DNA from 3 places in the Pseudoalteromonas sp. ASV78 genome. Region 2 is predicted to be linked to each of the others. Evidence: predicted binding sites of a transcription regulator. Region 2 holds the regulator's gene; each other region holds the start of a gene.

Region 1 (5,750 bases), 1.3 Mb from region 2:
ATTGGTATTGTTAGTGGTTGCATTTAAGTTATGTCACATCATTGATAAGCAATCGAATGGCTTCTTGGAGCGTATTTTTACTCGTTGTAAGTGGAAGCGTACGTTGTTAATTAGCATCATTGTAGTGTTATTTATCTGTGCTATTCGTGGTTCGTTCGAATCACGTCCTGCCTCGCGAAAATGGTCAGCGGTAACGCCAGACCCATTTATTAATAATTTAGTGATCAATCCATGGCGCAGCTTTTTTTATGCCATTAAAGATTACAACGATCTACAAAGCCATGGTGTAGGCGGCGAAAATCCCTATTTAAGCCATAACTCAGCGCTTGATGCCTTACCTTTAAACGCATTGAGTCAACACACTACAGCGCCTTTGTTAGCTGCACCGTCACAGGTGTTCGTGATTGTTATGGAAAGTTACGATTCGTGGCCGTTACAGCAGAAGTATGCATCACTTAATTTAACCAATCAGTTAAAAAACCTAGCTAGTAAAGGTATTTACCTAGATAACGTGTTACCTGCGGCTAGCAGCACCATGAATTCGTTATCGAGTATTGTATCTGGGATCCCTTATGCAGGGGTTAATATGAGTTTAATCGGGCCACAAAAACCAAGCAGCAAGCTGTCATTATTTAATCAATTCGAGCGGTTAGGGTACACCAGCCAGTTTTTTTATGGTGGTTTACTATCGTGGCAAAATGTCGGTGAGTACGTTCTATCTCAAGGTGCTGATAAGGTTTATTCAGCAACGGATGCTGGTGGTAAAGGTAGCGCCGGAGTATGGGGGATTGATGATGGCCAGTTATTTGATTTAGTTGCAGAAAAAATCACGAAAAAAAGTGTTAATGTGATCCTATCAGGTAGTTACCATGGCCCGTTTAATCTCGATTTAGAAAAATATAACTACCCGTATAAGTCGGCCGCAGATTACCCAGCAGAGATAAATAGATTAGCAGGGGAGTTATTAGACCCCTATATATTAGGGCATTTATGGTATGCAGATAAAATGCTGGGTGAGTTTGTGGCTAAGATGGAGCAACGCTATCCAGATGCATTATTTGTTATTACGGGAGATCATTATAGCCGCCGTAACTTTCATCAACGGCCAAATTTATATGAGTTAACTCATGTGCCTATGGTGATTTATGGCAAAGGTATTAGTGCAGATTTAGTGCCTGCGCAACAAGTGGCAAGCCATATGGATATCGCTCCAACATTATTAGATTTAATTGCGCCAGCAAATACTCAGTTTTATAGCATGGGGCAATCATTATTCAATGCAGCACCAGAGCGAAGGGTATTTGGCTTTCAAACAATACGTCACAATGAGCAGCTCTGGCGTGGTGATTTATCTGCACTTTATGAGTATTATACGGTTAATGAGCGGGATAAAACTCAGCTTTTACCGACAACACCCCCGCAATTTGTCGAAATTGATGCGCAGACAGAGCAAGCATATACCCAATATATGGCGACAGCTTGGCAGTTATTAACTCAAGGTATGGATTAAGGTAATATGCTTGACCCATCACCCGATAAGCAAAACGACACGCTAAAGATCATACAATGACTAAACCAGAAATTAACTTAGTAAACAAACCCAATGGCATAGGGATTGGGCGTATTTTAAAAGCAAGCCAGTGCTCTATTAAGGGATTTAAAGCTGCATTTAAGGAAGAGTCGGCCTTTCGCACTGAGCTTGCGCTAGGGCTAGTATTACTGCCTTTATCTGTTTGGCTCGCGCAATCATTACAGCATTGGGCGTTATTGATTGTGAGCTTTTTAATACTACTGATAGTTGAACTGCTCAATTCAGCAATTGAAGCATTAACAGATCGCGTTGGGGTTGAATACCATGTGCTATCAGGGCGCGCTAAAGATATAGCTTCAGCAGCAGTTAGCCTAGCGTTACTAGTATTGCTAATAGTGTGGGGTGTTGCGGGGTATGAAAAAATACTTACATTGATAGGATAGGTAGTGAGGTAAAATGTCACTGGCTTCGAGCGACGAGCTTCGAATACAGCCTAACAGCTAGTCACTTTCTAAAACCTAGCTTTAATTGCGCGGGGTAAACCCGAGCCTACGTCTGGTAGCAGCGAGTTTACCTCGCGACAATAACCTAGGCATTTACAACAACATAATCAGCAGACATAAAAAAAGCGCCAATCGGCGCTTTTCTTACATTCACCCAGATGCTGGTATTAAAGGCCAGCGGCTGCGCGAAGTGCGTCTGCTTTATCTGTACGCTCCCAAGGGAATTCATCACGACCGAAGTGCCCGTAAGCAGCGGTTGGTTGATAAATTGGGCGCTCAAGATCAAGCATTTTAATTAGACCATAAGGGCGTAAGTCAAAGTGTTCACGAATTAATTCGATTAAACGTGACTCTTCAAGCTTACTGGTGCCAAATGTTTCAACACTGATTGAGGTAGGCTCTGCAACACCAATTGCGTAAGACACTTGTAGCTCACACTTATCAGCAAGGCCAGCAGCAACGATGTTTTTAGCAACGTAACGTGCAGCGTACGCAGCGCTACGGTCAACTTTTGAAGGATCTTTACCAGAGAATGCACCGCCACCGTGACGAGCCATACCGCCGTATGTATCAACGATGATTTTACGACCAGTAAGACCACAGTCACCCATTGGGCCACCGATTACAAAACGGCCAGTCGGGTTAATGAAAAATTTAGTGGCGCTTGAGATAAGCTCAGCAGGAAGTACCGGTTTGATGATAGTTTCCATCACGGCTTCGACTAAATCTTTTTGTGAAATGTCTTCACTGTGTTGAGTAGAAAGTACTACTGCATCAATGCTTACAGGCTTGCCATTTTCGTATGCAAATGTAACTTGTGATTTTGCATCTGGGCGTAACCAGTTTAGCTCGCCGCTTTTACGTACTTGCGCTTGACGCTGTACTAAACGGTGTGAGTAAGTGATTGGTGCAGGCATTAATACTTCAGTTTCGTTACATGCATAACCAAACATTAAACCTTGGTCACCAGCGCCTTGTTCTTCAGGGCTAGTACGGTCAACACCTTGGTTGATATCAGGTGATTGCTTACCGATAGTGTTTAAAATAGCACAAGAATCAGCATCAAAACCCATGTCTGAATGGGTGTAACCAATTTCACGTACAGTTTTACGGGTGATCTCTTCGATATCAACCCATGCGCTAGTAGTGATTTCACCACCAACCATAACCATACCAGTCTTAACGTAAGTTTCACATGCAACACGGGCATGAGAATCTTGTTCTAAGATGGCATCAAGTACCGCGTCAGAGATTTGGTCCGCGATTTTATCCGGATGACCTTCAGAAACAGATTCAGAAGTAAATAAATGTTTTGCCATTGTCTTTCTGCTCACAAATATTGCGCTTCACAAACGTCGGTAAGAGCGCTAAAAAATTAAGGGGCGTATTTTATCTAAAACAACGATAGTTGCATAGTGTTTTTACGCCTAGACGTCTAAATAAAATTACTAATAACTTTTTGTTCTTAAAAAATTTTCATAATAGCCAATTTAATCAGGGTTTTTAATTGCACACAGCCCCTACAATAAGTAAGAATGGGTGTTCTTGAAAAACACACAACAACCAGCGCAAATACAGTTAAAGGTAGGAGAATTCATGCCGTCTCGCAAAGAACTTGCAAATGCTATTCGCGTCTTATCAATGGACGCAGTACAACAGGCCAAATCAGGCCACCCTGGAGCCCCTATGGGCATGGCTGATATCGCAGAAGTACTATGGCGCGATTATCTAAATCATAATCCAACAAATCCAGAGTGGGTAGACAGAGATCGATTTATACTCTCAAATGGCCACGGTTCAATGCTTATTTATTCTCTATTGCACTTAAGTGGTTATGATTTGCCAATTGAGGAAATTAAAAACTTCCGTCAAATGCATTCAAAAACACCTGGTCACCCAGAGTACGGTTATGCACCAGGGATTGAAACCACTACGGGCCCACTTGGTCAAGGGATCACAAATGCAGTCGGTATGGCGATTGCTGAAAAAGCATTAGCGGCACAATTTAACCGTGAAGGCCATGAGATTGTTGATCACCACACATATACGTTCTTAGGCGATGGTTGCTTAATGGAAGGTATTTCTCATGAAGCCTGTTCACTTGCCGGCACATTAGGCCTAGGTAAGCTTGTTGCGTTTTGGGATGACAACGGTATTTCAATCGATGGTGAAGTGGAAGGCTGGTTTAGTGATGATACCCCAGCACGCTTTAAAGCTTACGGTTGGCATGTAGTAAGTAATGTTGACGGCCATGATTCAGATGCAATTCGCGCAGCCATCGAAGAAGCACGCAGTGTGACTGACAAGCCAACGCTTATTTGTTGTAAAACAGTGATCGGTTACGGTTCACCAAATAAATCAGGTAGTCATGATTGTCACGGCGCACCACTAGGTGAAGACGAAATCAAAGCAGCCCGCGAGTTCCTAGGTTGGACCGGTGAGGCATTTGAAATCCCAGCTGATATTTATGCTCAATGGGATGGCAAAGAAAAGGGTAAACAACTTGAAGCGAGCTGGGATGAAAAATTTGCCGCGTACGCCGCTGCACACCCTGAGCTAGCCGCTGAATTTAAACGCCGTACTAGCAGTGAGTTGCCCGCTGATTGGGCTGAAAAATCACAAGCTTATATTGAGCAACTAGACGCAAACCCAGCAAACCCAGCATCACGTAAAGCATCGCAAGATGCACTGAATGCATTTGGCCCGTTACTGCCTGAATTTATGGGCGGCTCTGCGGATTTAGCCGGTTCTAACCTGACTATTTGGAAAGGTTCTAAAGGCTTAACGCGCGATGATGCTAGCGGTAACTACATCTACTACGGTGTGCGTGAGTTTGGTATGTCGGCGATTATGAATGGTATTGCACTGCATAAAGGTTTTATTCCTTACGGCGCAACCTTCCTAATGTTTATGGAATACGCACGTAATGCAGTACGTATGGCTGCACTGATGAAAGTGCCAAGCATTTTTGTATACACCCACGATTCAATTGGTTTAGGTGAAGATGGTCCAACTCACCAACCGGTAGAGCAAATTGCTAGCATGCGTTTAACGCCAAACCTAGTTAACTGGCGCCCGTGTGACCAAGTTGAGTCTGCGATTGCATGGCAACAAGCGATTGAACGCCAAGACGGTCCAACATCACTGATCTTTACTCGCCAAGGCCTTGAGCAACAAACACGCTCAGCACAGCAATTAAGTGACGTGAAAAAAGGCGGTTACGTGCTGAGCTGTGATGGCGAGCCTGAGCTTATCTTAATCGCAACTGGCTCTGAGGTGCAATTAGCACAAGATTCAGCCGCTGAATTACGTCAGCAAGGTAAAAAAGTACGTGTTGTCTCTATGCCATCGACCGATGTATTTGATGCACAAGATGCCGCTTACAAAGAAAGCGTATTACCGGCAGCCGTTTCACGCCGCGTAGCGGTAGAAGCAGGCATTGCAGACTACTGGTATAAATATGTAGGCCTAAACGGCGCTGTAGTGGGGATGACCACCTTTGGTGAGTCAGCACCTGCTAACGAGCTGTTTGAGCACTTTGGCTTCACGGTAGAAAACATCGTAAACAAAGCTAACGAATTGTTTTAGTCTTTAACGATTAAAATTTAAAAGCCCGCACTGTGCTAAACGCAGCGCGGGCTTTTTTGTATGGAGCTGTTAGCCGTCAGCCATCAGCCATCAGTTTTTAATTTGAGGCACAGTGCCAAGGAAAAATC
Region 2 (5,750 bases):
ACTATTTCCCATTTTTATACCCAGTATAGCGAGCAAATAACAGACAAATCGTGATTTATTCTCTATATTGATTATCGTATTAAAACGCTAGATTAAATGTTTTTGTCGATAAAGTTAGCCTTTATGCTGCTAAATGTTGCTAACGTCTCACTTATGTGAATATCTGCTTTTGCTTATAGTTTTTGCTTTAAATATTCACTTAACAAGCATTTTTGGTTGGGTTTTTTGATGCTTTATGCTGTTTTTATCGCTTTAAATTGCAGTTTTTTTGCAAAACTTGACGATAAAACGCATAAAATTAACGGATATAGCATATAACAGGATAGACCTGATATTGCTTGAATTTAATTATAATATAGGTATCGTTCCCTATAAGAACTGCTTACTCTCACTTTCAACTTAACTTACTTGCAGGATAAAATCGCGTTATGTCAGATTTTCGTGAACAAGCTTTACATTACCATTCGCATCCCGTTCCAGGAAAAATCAGTGTCGAGCTTACTAAGCCGGCTGAAACAGTCCAAGATCTCGCTTTAGCATATAGCCCCGGTGTTGCAGAACCTGTACGTGAAATCGCTGCTGATCCTGCTAATGCCTATAAATACACAGGTAAAGGTAATATGGTTGCGGTTATTACTAACGGTACCGCAATCTTAGGTTTAGGTAACTTAGGGCCATTGGCGTCTAAACCAGTTATGGAAGGTAAAGCGTTATTATTTAAGCGCTTTGCAGGCCTTGATTCGATTGATATCGAAGTGAAACACAATACCACGGAAGACTTTATCAATACGGTGGCAAACATCGCAGATACGTTTGGTGGTATTAACTTAGAAGATATTAAAGCACCAGAGTGTTTTGAAATCGAAAAAGCATTGATTGAACGTTGTAGTATTCCGGTGTTCCACGATGACCAACATGGTACTGCAATCGTCACGGCAGCAGGCATGATCAACGCACTAGAAGTGCAAGGTAAAGATATTGAAGATGCGATTATCGTGTGCTTAGGTGCGGGCGCCGCTGCGGTTGCATGTATGGAACTGCTGATCAAGTGTGGCGCACTACGCGAACATATTTATATGCTAGATCGTAAAGGGGTGATCCATACTCGCCGTGATGATTTAAACGAATATAAGCAGTTGTTTGCTAACAATACCGATAAGCGTACCTTGCAAGATGTGATTGCTGATGCCGATGTCTTTGTCGGTGTATCTGGGCCAAACTTATTGGCCCCTGAAGATCTTAAATTGATGGCTGATAAACCCGTGGTGTTTGCTTGTTCGAACCCAGATCCAGAAATATCACCTGAGCTTGCTCACGGTGCGCGTAATGATTTAATTATGGCGACGGGTCGTTCTGATTATCCAAACCAAGTAAATAACGTATTGTGTTTCCCATTTATTTTCCGTGGTGCGTTAGATGTACGCGCCAGTAAAATTAATGATGAAATGAAAATTGCCGCAGTTGACGCTATTCGTAGCATTGCCAAAGAGCCAGTACCTGCAGAAGTATTAAAAGCGGCGGGTGTTGATAAGCTTGAATTTGGTGCGCAGTATATTATTCCAAAACCGATGGATCCGCGTTTATTACCGCGTATAGCTAAAGCTGTAGCGCAAGCGGCAATTGACTCTGGTGTTGCACAAATTGATATGCCGGAAAACTACATGGAGTAGCTGCTCAGCTGCAATTTGTAATGGCACAATAATAAAAAACCTCAGTAACGTAAGTCGCTGAGGTTTTTTTGTATACAATTCCTGAAGTATATTTTTTTAATCTTCGTTGAGGATTGGCACTTCTAAGCCCATCTCAAGCATGATTTTCTTCACTTCTTCAGGTACTTTCTCTGGATTATCTTTACGTAAGTCTTCATCGTTTGGCAATGGTTGGCCAGTAAATGCGTGTAAAAATGCTTCACAAAGCAGTTCGCTATTTGTTGCATGGCGAAGATTGTTAATTTGACGGCGAGTACGCTCATCAGTTAAAACTTTTAATACATTTAACGGGATCGAAACGGTGATCTTTTTAACTTGTTCTGATTTTTTCCCGTGTTCTGCGTATGGGTGAATATATTCACCATTCCATTTAGCCATAGGATGTGTCGTTGCCTCAGGTTGTTAATTGTTTGCGCGACCTTTTGCTGCGCAAAGATGCCGAAATTCTATCGTTTTAAATAAGATAGTCAAATACTAGTTATTTAGCCATCTAGCAACTTAAATGTTTTTACTGCCATAGTTGCAGCTAAAACAGCATAAATGCTTTGACTTATTAAATCCGATCCTCTAACCTTTTAGACGTCTAAACATCCATTTAATTGTAGGTGACGTTATGAGTCAAAAGAACAAAGCAACTATTGCAGTGCGTAATGGCATTGATGCAGATAAACAGCATGGCGCCGTTGTGCCTCCCATTCATTTATCGACCACCTACTCATTTGCTGATTTTGATACCAAGCGCCAATATGATTATGGCCGCAGCGGTAACCCAAATCGAGATATCTTAGCCGAAACTCTTGCAAAACTTGAAGGCGGCGCCAAGGGTATAATCACTGCAACCGGTATGGCTGCGGTGCATTTAGCTACTCAGCTGCTAAACAGTGACGATACTTTAGTGATCCCACATGATTGTTATGGCGGCAGTTACCGTTTATTTACTTCGCTTGAAAAGCGCGGGCTATTAAAATTAGTGGTTTTAGATTTAACTAAAGCTGAAAACCATCAAAAAATTCTTGAGATCAAACCAAAACTCATTTGGATTGAAACCCCAAGTAATCCAATTTTACGCTTAACTGATATTAAAGCGATCACCACTATTGCAAAGCAGTGCGGTGCGTTAGTCGGCGCTGATAATACCTTTTTGTCACCTGCGTTACAAAATCCCATTGAATTTGGTGTTGATATTGTGGTGCATTCAACCACTAAATATATTAATGGCCATTCCGATGTAGTGGGTGGGGCTGTGATTGCCGCAACGCAACAGTTAGGTGATGAGCTTGCATGGTGGGCTAATAATATTGGTATTACCGGCGCACCGTTTGATAGCTATTTAACCTTACGTGGCCTACGTACGTTGAATGTCCGCCTGCGTCAGCATCAAGAAAATGCCTTTATTATTGCCCTGTATTTAGAAAACTCGCCTTATGTGAGCCAAGTATATTACCCTGGCCTTGAGTCTCACCCGCAACATGAGTTGGCAAAACAACAACAACGAGGCTTTGGTGGTATGGTAAGCTTTGATATTAAAGGTGATGTTAACGATGCCGCGGCATTTTTAACTAGCCTTGAAGAATTCAGCTTAGCGGAATCATTAGGTGGCGTAGAGAGTTTAATTTGCCACCCAGCAACCATGACGCATGCTGGAATGGAAGCAACCGCGCGTTTAGCGGCCGGAGTAGGTGATACTTTGATCCGTATTTCGGTCGGTATTGAAGACGCAAAAGATTTGCTGGCTGATTTAGATCGCGTATTTAATAAAGTGAAACCGGGCCAAGGCCTGCATGCAGCAACTACAGCAACACCGGTTTCGCAACAACAAGATAAAGAGCAATCAAGCTCATTTAAGCTGACTCCAGCACATACGGCTTTGTGGTAATAGAAAATGGTAAATATAGTTCATAAATTTGGTGGCTCTAGCTTAAGCTCAGCCGAGCGTTATCAGGCCGTTGCCAATATTATTTTAGCGCATACTGAAGCGGGTGACTGTGTGGTAGTTTCTGCCGCCGGTAAAACCACCAATACGTTAGTTAAGCTGTGGCAAAGCTACCAACAAGGTGATCAACAAGCGGTGAGCGATATTTTACTGCAGCTCGATAACCACCAACGTACTTTGATTGAGCAATTGTTAAGCCCTACGGCGCGACACGCAGCATTAAACGTACTTGATCAAGAGTTGGCCTTAATAGCACAACAAGCGCAGCAGCAAAGCTTACAGGAAGCTGCATTACTTGCTCATGGCGAAGTGTGGTCGGCACGCTTGTTAGCAACCTATTTGCAGCAACTAGGTCTTGAAGCGAAAGATGTTGATGCGCGTCAGTTATTTACTTTAAATGATGGGCAGTTATTACATCAAAAAAATCAACAGGCCTGTGCTGAGTTGATCTCGGCACATTGCATTAATGTGGTTACTGGTTTTATTGCCGCCGATTGCCAAGCAAATACGGTAACGCTGGGGCGCAATGGCAGTGATTACAGTGCCACTTTGTTAAGCAGTTATTGCCATGCCAACCAAGTATCTATTTGGACTGATACCCAAGGGGTATTTAGTACTGATCCGCGTAAAGTTAAAAAAGCCATTAAGTACTCAAAGGTATGCCGCGGCCAAGCTAATTTGCTTGCCCGTTTAGGCAACCCGGTATTGCATGCGAAAACCTTATCACCACTGAAAAATACTGATATTAAGCTAGTGGTTCGCAGCAGTTATGATACCGAAGCCAGTGCTACAGAGGTAGTTAAAGAAGGGTACAGTAAAGCTAAGCGTTTTATCACCACCTTAGAAAATATTGATTTATTGCGTATTGATCAGCTGCGTGGCGGTGAAATTGGTGAGTTAAGCCAGCTAATTCAACATAGTCTGCATCACTTTGTACAAAATGGTGATACCTACTTATTAGTGCCAGCTGATGCAACTCATCAAGTGGTAAGTCACTTACAAGGGCGCGCGAATATTATTGAATCTAACTTACATGGCTGCGCTGTTGTCGCACCACGTAATGATGTGGCGCAATTATTTGAGCAAGCAACTCAAGTACTGACTGAGCAAAGCTTAACTCCCCGCTTTAGCCATCAAGATACAGACTATATTTTACTGCTAACCGATCAATCAATTGATAGTGATGTATTGACCATATTGCACGATAAATTGATCAATAAAGGTCAAGAGTTGGCTATTATCGTTGCGGGTTTAGGTAACGTTGGTGAAGTGTTTATTGAGCAACTTAGTCAACAACTGAACCGTTTGCAACAGCATTTTAGCGTTAAACTAGTTGGTTTGTTACGCTCGCGGGCAATGCTGTTTAGCCCAAGTGGCATTGCGCTTGAGCAATGGCAATCACAATGGCAAAACGAAGCGATTGACTATCAACAGGATGATTTATTAACGCGTATCAGTGAACTTGATTACGAGCACAAAGTGGTTATTGATATTACTGCCAGTGAAGCGTTTAGTGAGCTTTACCCGGCGTTTGTGAACTTAGATTGCCATTTGATCAGCGCTAACAAGTACGCGGGTACTGCAAATAATGATTGGTATCAAAGCTTGCGTCGCAATTTAGCCGAACGCAATTTATTATGGCGTTATAACACCAGTGTTGGCGCCGGTTTACCGATTAACTTTGCATTAGCTGATTTACAAAACAGTGGCGACAGTATCACCCATATTGAAGGGGTATTCTCGGGTACTTTATCGTGGTTGTGCAGTAGCTATGACGGCAGTGTGGCGTTTTCAGAGCTGGTACTGCAAGCGCAGAAAATGGGCTATACCGAGCCTGATCCGCGAGAAGATTTATCAGGGCGTGATATGCAGCGCAAGCTACTTATTTTAGCCCGTGAATTAGGATTAACGTTAGAGCTGGACGACATTGCCTTAACGCCATTAATGCCTGCGCAATTGGCGCAAGGTGATTGGCAATCTTTCCTTGATAATAAGCAGTTGCTTGATGACTTTATTGTTGAAAAAGCACAGTCTGCAGCGACAGAAAACAAGGTACTGCGTTATACCGGTGCGCTGACAATTACCGATGGTAAAGTAACAGCTAAAGT
Region 3 (5,750 bases), 480 kb from region 2:
TTTTTCAAGCTCAATGTATGGATCTAAGTAGGCCACCGCGCGCTTCATTACCCGCGCCGATTTAACCACTTGCGGTAAAAACATTTTACCGGCGCCAAATAAATCACCTACTACGTTCATGCCATCCATTAATGGCCCTTCAATTACGTGAATCGGTTTATCGGCAGCAGCGCGGCACTCTTCGGTGTCTTCATCTATAAAGGTAGTAATGCCTTTAACAAGGGCATGTTCAAGGCGTTTTTCAACTGGCCAAGTGCGCCATTCTAAATCTTCAACGCGCTCAGCTTGTGCCATGCCTGAGTATTTTGGTGCCAGCTCAACTAAGCGTTCTCCGGCACCGGGGTCGGTATTTAAAATAACATCTTCAACCGCTTTTCGTAGTTCTGCCGGAATATCATCATACACAGCGAGTTGCCCGGCATTTACGATGCCCATATCCATACCCGCTTGAATTGCATGGTATAAAAACACTGAGTGAATGGCTTCTCGCACGGGGTTATTACCACGGAACGAGAATGATACATTTGACACCCCGCCCGACACTTTACAGTGTGGCAAGTTTTGCTTGATACGGCGGGTGCCTTCAATAAACTCCACGGCGTAATTGTCGTGCTCTTCAATACCGGTGGCTACCGCAAAGATGTTAGGGTCGAAAATAATATCTTCTGGCGCAAAGCCAATTTCATCCACCAAAATGCGGTAACTGCGCTGACAAATTTCAAATTTGCGATCGGCTGTATCTGCTTGGCCGTCGGTATCAAACGCCATAACCACAGCTGCGGCGCCAAAACGCTTAATAATTTTAGCTTGGCGAATAAATGGCTCTTCACCTTCTTTTAGCGAGATTGAGTTTACAATTGCCTTGCCTTGAATGCACTTTAAGCCCGCTTCAATGACTTCCCACTTAGAAGAGTCGACCATAATTGGCACGCGAGAAATATCAGGCTCGGAGGCAATCAAATTTAAAAACTTCACCATGGCGGCTTTTGAGTCCAGCATGGCTTCGTCCATGTTGATATCAATAACCTGTGCGCCGTTTTCTACTTGTTCGCGGGCAACATTAAGCGCACTCTCGTAATCTTCTTCCATGATCAAACGTTTGAACATGGCTGAGCCGGTCACATTGGTACGTTCGCCAACGTTGGTAAATACTGCTATTTTTTGTGTCATCTCGGCTACCTTAGTTTAAATTACACGCTTCAAGGCCTGATAAGCGCATACGCACTTCAAGCTCTGGCAATGGGCGAGGTTTAACCCCTTCAAGCCCTTTGGCAAATGCCCTGATGTGCGCGGGCGTAGTACCACAGCAACCGCCAACAATATTGATAAAGCCAGACTTACCCCAATCGATTATTTCTTTTGCCATTTCAGGGGCCTCTAAATCGTACTCACCAAACTCGTTAGGCAAGCCTGCATTGGGGTGCACTGAGGTGTAAGTTTCACAAACACGCGATAATTCTTCTACGTATTGACGTAATAAATCTGGACCAAGCGCACAATTGAGGCCAATTGAAATCGGCTTAATGTGGCGAATCGAATTATAAAACGCCTCGGTAGTTTGCCCTGATAATGTACGCCCTGATGCATCGGTAATGGTGCCAGAAATCATCACTGGCAACTTGCGCTCTGCTTGCTCAAAAGCTTCTTCCACCGCGAACGACGCCGCTTTTGCATTAAGCGTATCAAAAATGGTTTCAATCAAAATTAAATCAACACCACCTTCCATCAGGGCAAGCGTTGATTCAACATACGCTGTGACTAATTTATCAAACGTCACATTGCGATAACCGGGGTCGTTGACATCAGGCGAGATTGAACAGGTTTTCGAGGTTGGCCCCAAAACCCCTGCAACATAACGTGGTTTAGCTGGATTTTTAGCAGTAAATTCATCGCAAATACTACGCGCTAATTTAGCCGACTCTAAGTTTACTTCACGGCTGATACTGGCCATGTCGTAATCTTCCATCGAAATGGTGGTCGAGTTAAAGGTATTGGTTTCGATAATGTCGGCACCGGCATTTAAAAAGCCACGATGAATATCAGCAATTATTTTTGGTTGTGTAATGCTTAATAAGTCATTATTACCTTTGATTAGCACATGCCAGTCTTTAAAGCGCTCGCCACGGTAGTCTTGTTCTTCTAGTTTATGCTCTTGGATCATGGTACCCATAGCACCATCAAGAATTAAAATACGCTGTTGTAGCGCTTCAATTAACTCGGCGCTTTTGTTTTCTAAATTATTCGGCATAGTTGTTAGTCCTTACGGCTTGGCTAACTAAATTAATATCATAGGGTGTGGTTTGGTACACATAATAATTTAACCAGTTCGAAAAAAGCAAAAAGGCATGGCTTTGCCAAGTTTTCGACGGCTCGTTATCTGGGTTGTTATCTGGAAAGTAATTTTCTGGCAGTGGCGCATCGGGGCCTTTTTCTAAATCGCGCTGATATTCGCCTTTTAAAGTGTCGGCATCATACTCAGGATGCCCAGTAATATACACTTGGCTGCCGGATTTATTTTTTATTAAGTAAGCGCCTACTTGCTCTGAACCTGCTAGTACAACTAAGTCATCACAGGCGTTAATTTTTTCAATATCAATATGACCATAACGCGAGTGCGGCACTACAAAGGTGTCGTCAAAACCACGGGTTAAGGCGCCATGTTCAAAATAACATTTGTGAGTAAACACGCCACAGAGCTTATTTTCTTTTAATTCACGCTTTAAATTATGATGATGAAATAAACCCGCATGGGCCGCCCAACACGAAAATAATGTTGAGGTAACATGCTGCTCCGCCCAATCTAAAATTACTTTTAGTTCATCCCAGTAGGCTACATCATCATATTCTAAATGTGCCAATGGTGCGCCGGTAATGAGTAATGCATCGTAGTTGTTGTCTTTCACCTCAGAGAAATAACGGTAGAAAGTGTCTAAATGCTGCTCTGAGTTACTACTGCTGCGATGAGTGTCTAAACGTAATAACTCGACATTTACCTGTAAGGGGGAATTAGCAAGCAAACGAATAAACTGCACCTCGGTTTCAACCTTATTAGGCATTAAGTTTAAAATCGCCAACCGCATCGGACGGATCTCTTGCGTTTTAGCGCGGCTTTTTGGCATTACGAATACGTTTTCTTGGCGTAACTTCGCAATTGCGGGCAATTCATCTTTAACGGTAATAGGCATACTCATCTCCAAGGCATATTTAACCAATGGCTAATTATGAACGGATAGCTGGAAATTTCAACCTCTAGATGTTTAGATGTCCAAATGAATTTAAAATCGTTAACCTATTTGCTCAAAACACCCAGCCAACTTTGTAGTTTCGTTGACTGTTTCACCTGTCAGCCACTACAATACAACATTGAAATTTTTATTATTATTTGAAGGCTCCTTTCATGGTTTTACCTGATAAGTTTATATTCTCGATGAGTCGAGTATCTAAGGTTGTGCCACCTAAACGCACTATCTTAAAAGATATTTCTTTGCATTTTTTTCCGGGCGCAAAAATTGGTGTCCTTGGTTTAAACGGTTCTGGTAAATCAACGTTGCTACGTATTATGGCCGGCCTTGATCAAGAGTTTGAAGGTGAGGCATATCCTCAACCGGGCACTAAAATTGGTTACTTACCGCAAGAGCCTATTCTAGATGAAAGCAAAACGGTTCGTGAAACTGTGGAAGAAGCAGTCAGCGAAGTGAAAAACGCGCTTAACCGTCTTGATGAAGTATATAACGAATACGCGATGGAAGATGCTGACTTTGACGCACTTGCCAAAGAGCAAGGTGAGCTTGAAGCCATTATTCAAGCCCACGACGGTCATAACATCGATAACGTATTAGAGCGCGCCGCCGATGCCCTTCGTTTACCTGAGTGGGATGCTAAAATAGAATTTTTGTCAGGTGGTGAGCGTCGCCGTGTCGCTATCTGTCGTTTACTGCTTGAAAAACCAGATATGCTTATCCTCGATGAGCCTACTAACCACTTAGATGCTGAATCTGTAGCCTGGCTTGAGCGCTTCTTACATGATTACGAAGGCACCGTTGTGGCGGTAACCCATGACCGTTACTTCCTTGATAATGTAGCAGGTTGGATTTTAGAGCTTGACCGTGGTGAAGGTATTCCGTGGGAAGGTAACTACTCTTCTTGGCTTGAGCAAAAAGATGCTCGTTTACAACAAGAGCAAAAATCTGAAAAAGCCCGTCAAAAATCAATTGCACAAGAACTTGAGTGGGTACGTTCAAACCAAAAAGGTCGTCAAGCTAAGTCAAAAGCGCGTATGGCGCAATTTACTGAAATGCAGCAGTCTGATTACCAAAAACGTAATGAAACCAATGAGCTATTTATTCCACCTGGACCACGTCTAGGGGATCAAGTTATTGAAGTTAAAAACTTGAAGAAAAGCTTTGGCGATCGTGTATTGATTGATGATCTAAGCTTTACTGTGCCGAAAGGCGCAATTGTTGGCATTATCGGTGCCAATGGTGCGGGTAAATCAACGCTGTTTAAAATGCTTAGCGGTGAAGACAAACAAGACAGCGGCGAAATTAACCTAGGTGAAACGGTTGAACTGGCAACCGTTGATCAGTTCCGTGGCAATATGGATGACAGCAACACTGTTTTCCAAGAAATTTCAAACGGCCAAGACGTACTGAAAATTGGTAACTTTGAATTCCAAAGCCGTGCCTATGTGAGTCGCTTTAACTTCAAAGGTAACGATCAGCAAAAGTTTGTTAAAGACTTATCAGGTGGTGAACGCAACCGTCTGCATTTAGCTAAATTATTAAAAGCCGGTGGCAATGTTATCCTACTGGATGAGCCAACCAATGATTTGGACGTGGAAACATTACGTGCCCTTGAGAATGCAATTTTAGAATTCCCAGGCTGTGTTATGTGTATCTCGCATGACCGTTGGTTCTTGGACCGTATTGCGACACATATTTTAGATTACCGTGACGAAGGCCAAATTAACTTCTTCGATGGTAACTACACTGAATATGAAGAATGGCTTAAAAAGACCTTAGGCACTGCGGCTACGCAACCTAAGCGTATTAAGTACAAGAAGATTGGTTAGGTCTAAGTTCTAGGTTCTAGGTTCTAGGTTCTAAACATATTTTAAGCCCCGCATTTATGTGGGGCTTTTTATTTCTGAAACAAAAAACGCTTGCTACAAGCGACTAAAAAACACGCTATACTTAGCTTAATGCAACTAAAAGGAATAACCATGGAAAACCGTCGACATTACACGCGCATTTTATTTTCAACTCCTGCGCATTTAACCAATAATACCCACAGTTATCCGTGCCAGTTGCTTGATATCTCATTAAATGGTGCGTTAGTTAGTCGCAATAGTGAGTTTAATTTTGCAAAAAACAGTAGTGCTATTTTGGCCTTTAAACTTCCACAAAGCGATATCATCATCGCGATGACGGTCACTATTTGTCATATCGAGCAGCAACATATCGGCTTAAAATGCACCCATATTGATATTGATAGTATCACCCATTTAAAACGCTTAATTGAGTTGAATCTCGCCGATGATGATTTACTACATCGTGAACTTGAGAGTTTGATCCATGGAGCGTAAAGCAAGTAACTGGATTGCAGTTATCCAGTAGGTTACCCTAGAGAAAATTCGCAACACAATCTGACTATGGCGCTAAATCCACATCTACCATTGGTTTACCATCCCAACTATTCGTTTAACTTTGATCCTAATCATCGCTTTGTTATGAGTAAGTTTGCTAATTTAT

What was found. Region 2 encodes MetJ, which represses methionine synthesis genes. Its sites were predicted from a motif close to TAGACGTCTAGACGTCTA; they were not measured.
Region 1: the regulator MetJ is predicted to act here: its motif matches at 3,455-3,472, upstream of metK (methionine adenosyltransferase).
Region 3: the regulator MetJ is predicted to act here: its motif matches at 3,251-3,268, upstream of metA (homoserine O-acetyltransferase MetA).

The regions. Positions count from the first base shown of each region.
Region 1 covers NZ_JBLOPA010000001.1:3,793,980-3,799,729, forward strand. Annotated here, with positions in the region: gene ACMVDV_RS17315 (LTA synthase family protein) at 1-1,510, shown strand, start outside; gene ACMVDV_RS17320 (diacylglycerol kinase) at 1,567-1,974, shown strand; gene metK (methionine adenosyltransferase) at 2,202-3,353, opposite strand; gene tkt (transketolase) at 3,631-5,622, shown strand.
Region 2 covers NZ_JBLOPA010000001.1:2,507,289-2,513,038, reverse strand. Annotated here, with positions in the region: gene ACMVDV_RS11420 (malic enzyme-like NAD(P)-binding protein) at 429-1,670, shown strand; gene metJ (met regulon transcriptional regulator MetJ) at 1,767-2,087, opposite strand; gene metB (cystathionine gamma-synthase) at 2,323-3,585, shown strand; gene metL (bifunctional aspartate kinase/homoserine dehydrogenase II) at 3,592-5,750, shown strand, end outside.
Region 3 covers NZ_JBLOPA010000001.1:2,024,300-2,030,049, forward strand. Annotated here, with positions in the region: gene metH (methionine synthase) at 1-1,170, opposite strand, end outside; gene ACMVDV_RS09210 (homocysteine S-methyltransferase family protein) at 1,181-2,248, opposite strand; gene metA (homoserine O-acetyltransferase MetA) at 2,238-3,185, opposite strand; gene ettA (energy-dependent translational throttle protein EttA) at 3,398-5,071, shown strand; gene ACMVDV_RS09225 (PilZ domain-containing protein) at 5,222-5,584, shown strand; gene ACMVDV_RS09230 (histone deacetylase) at 5,651-5,750, shown strand, end outside.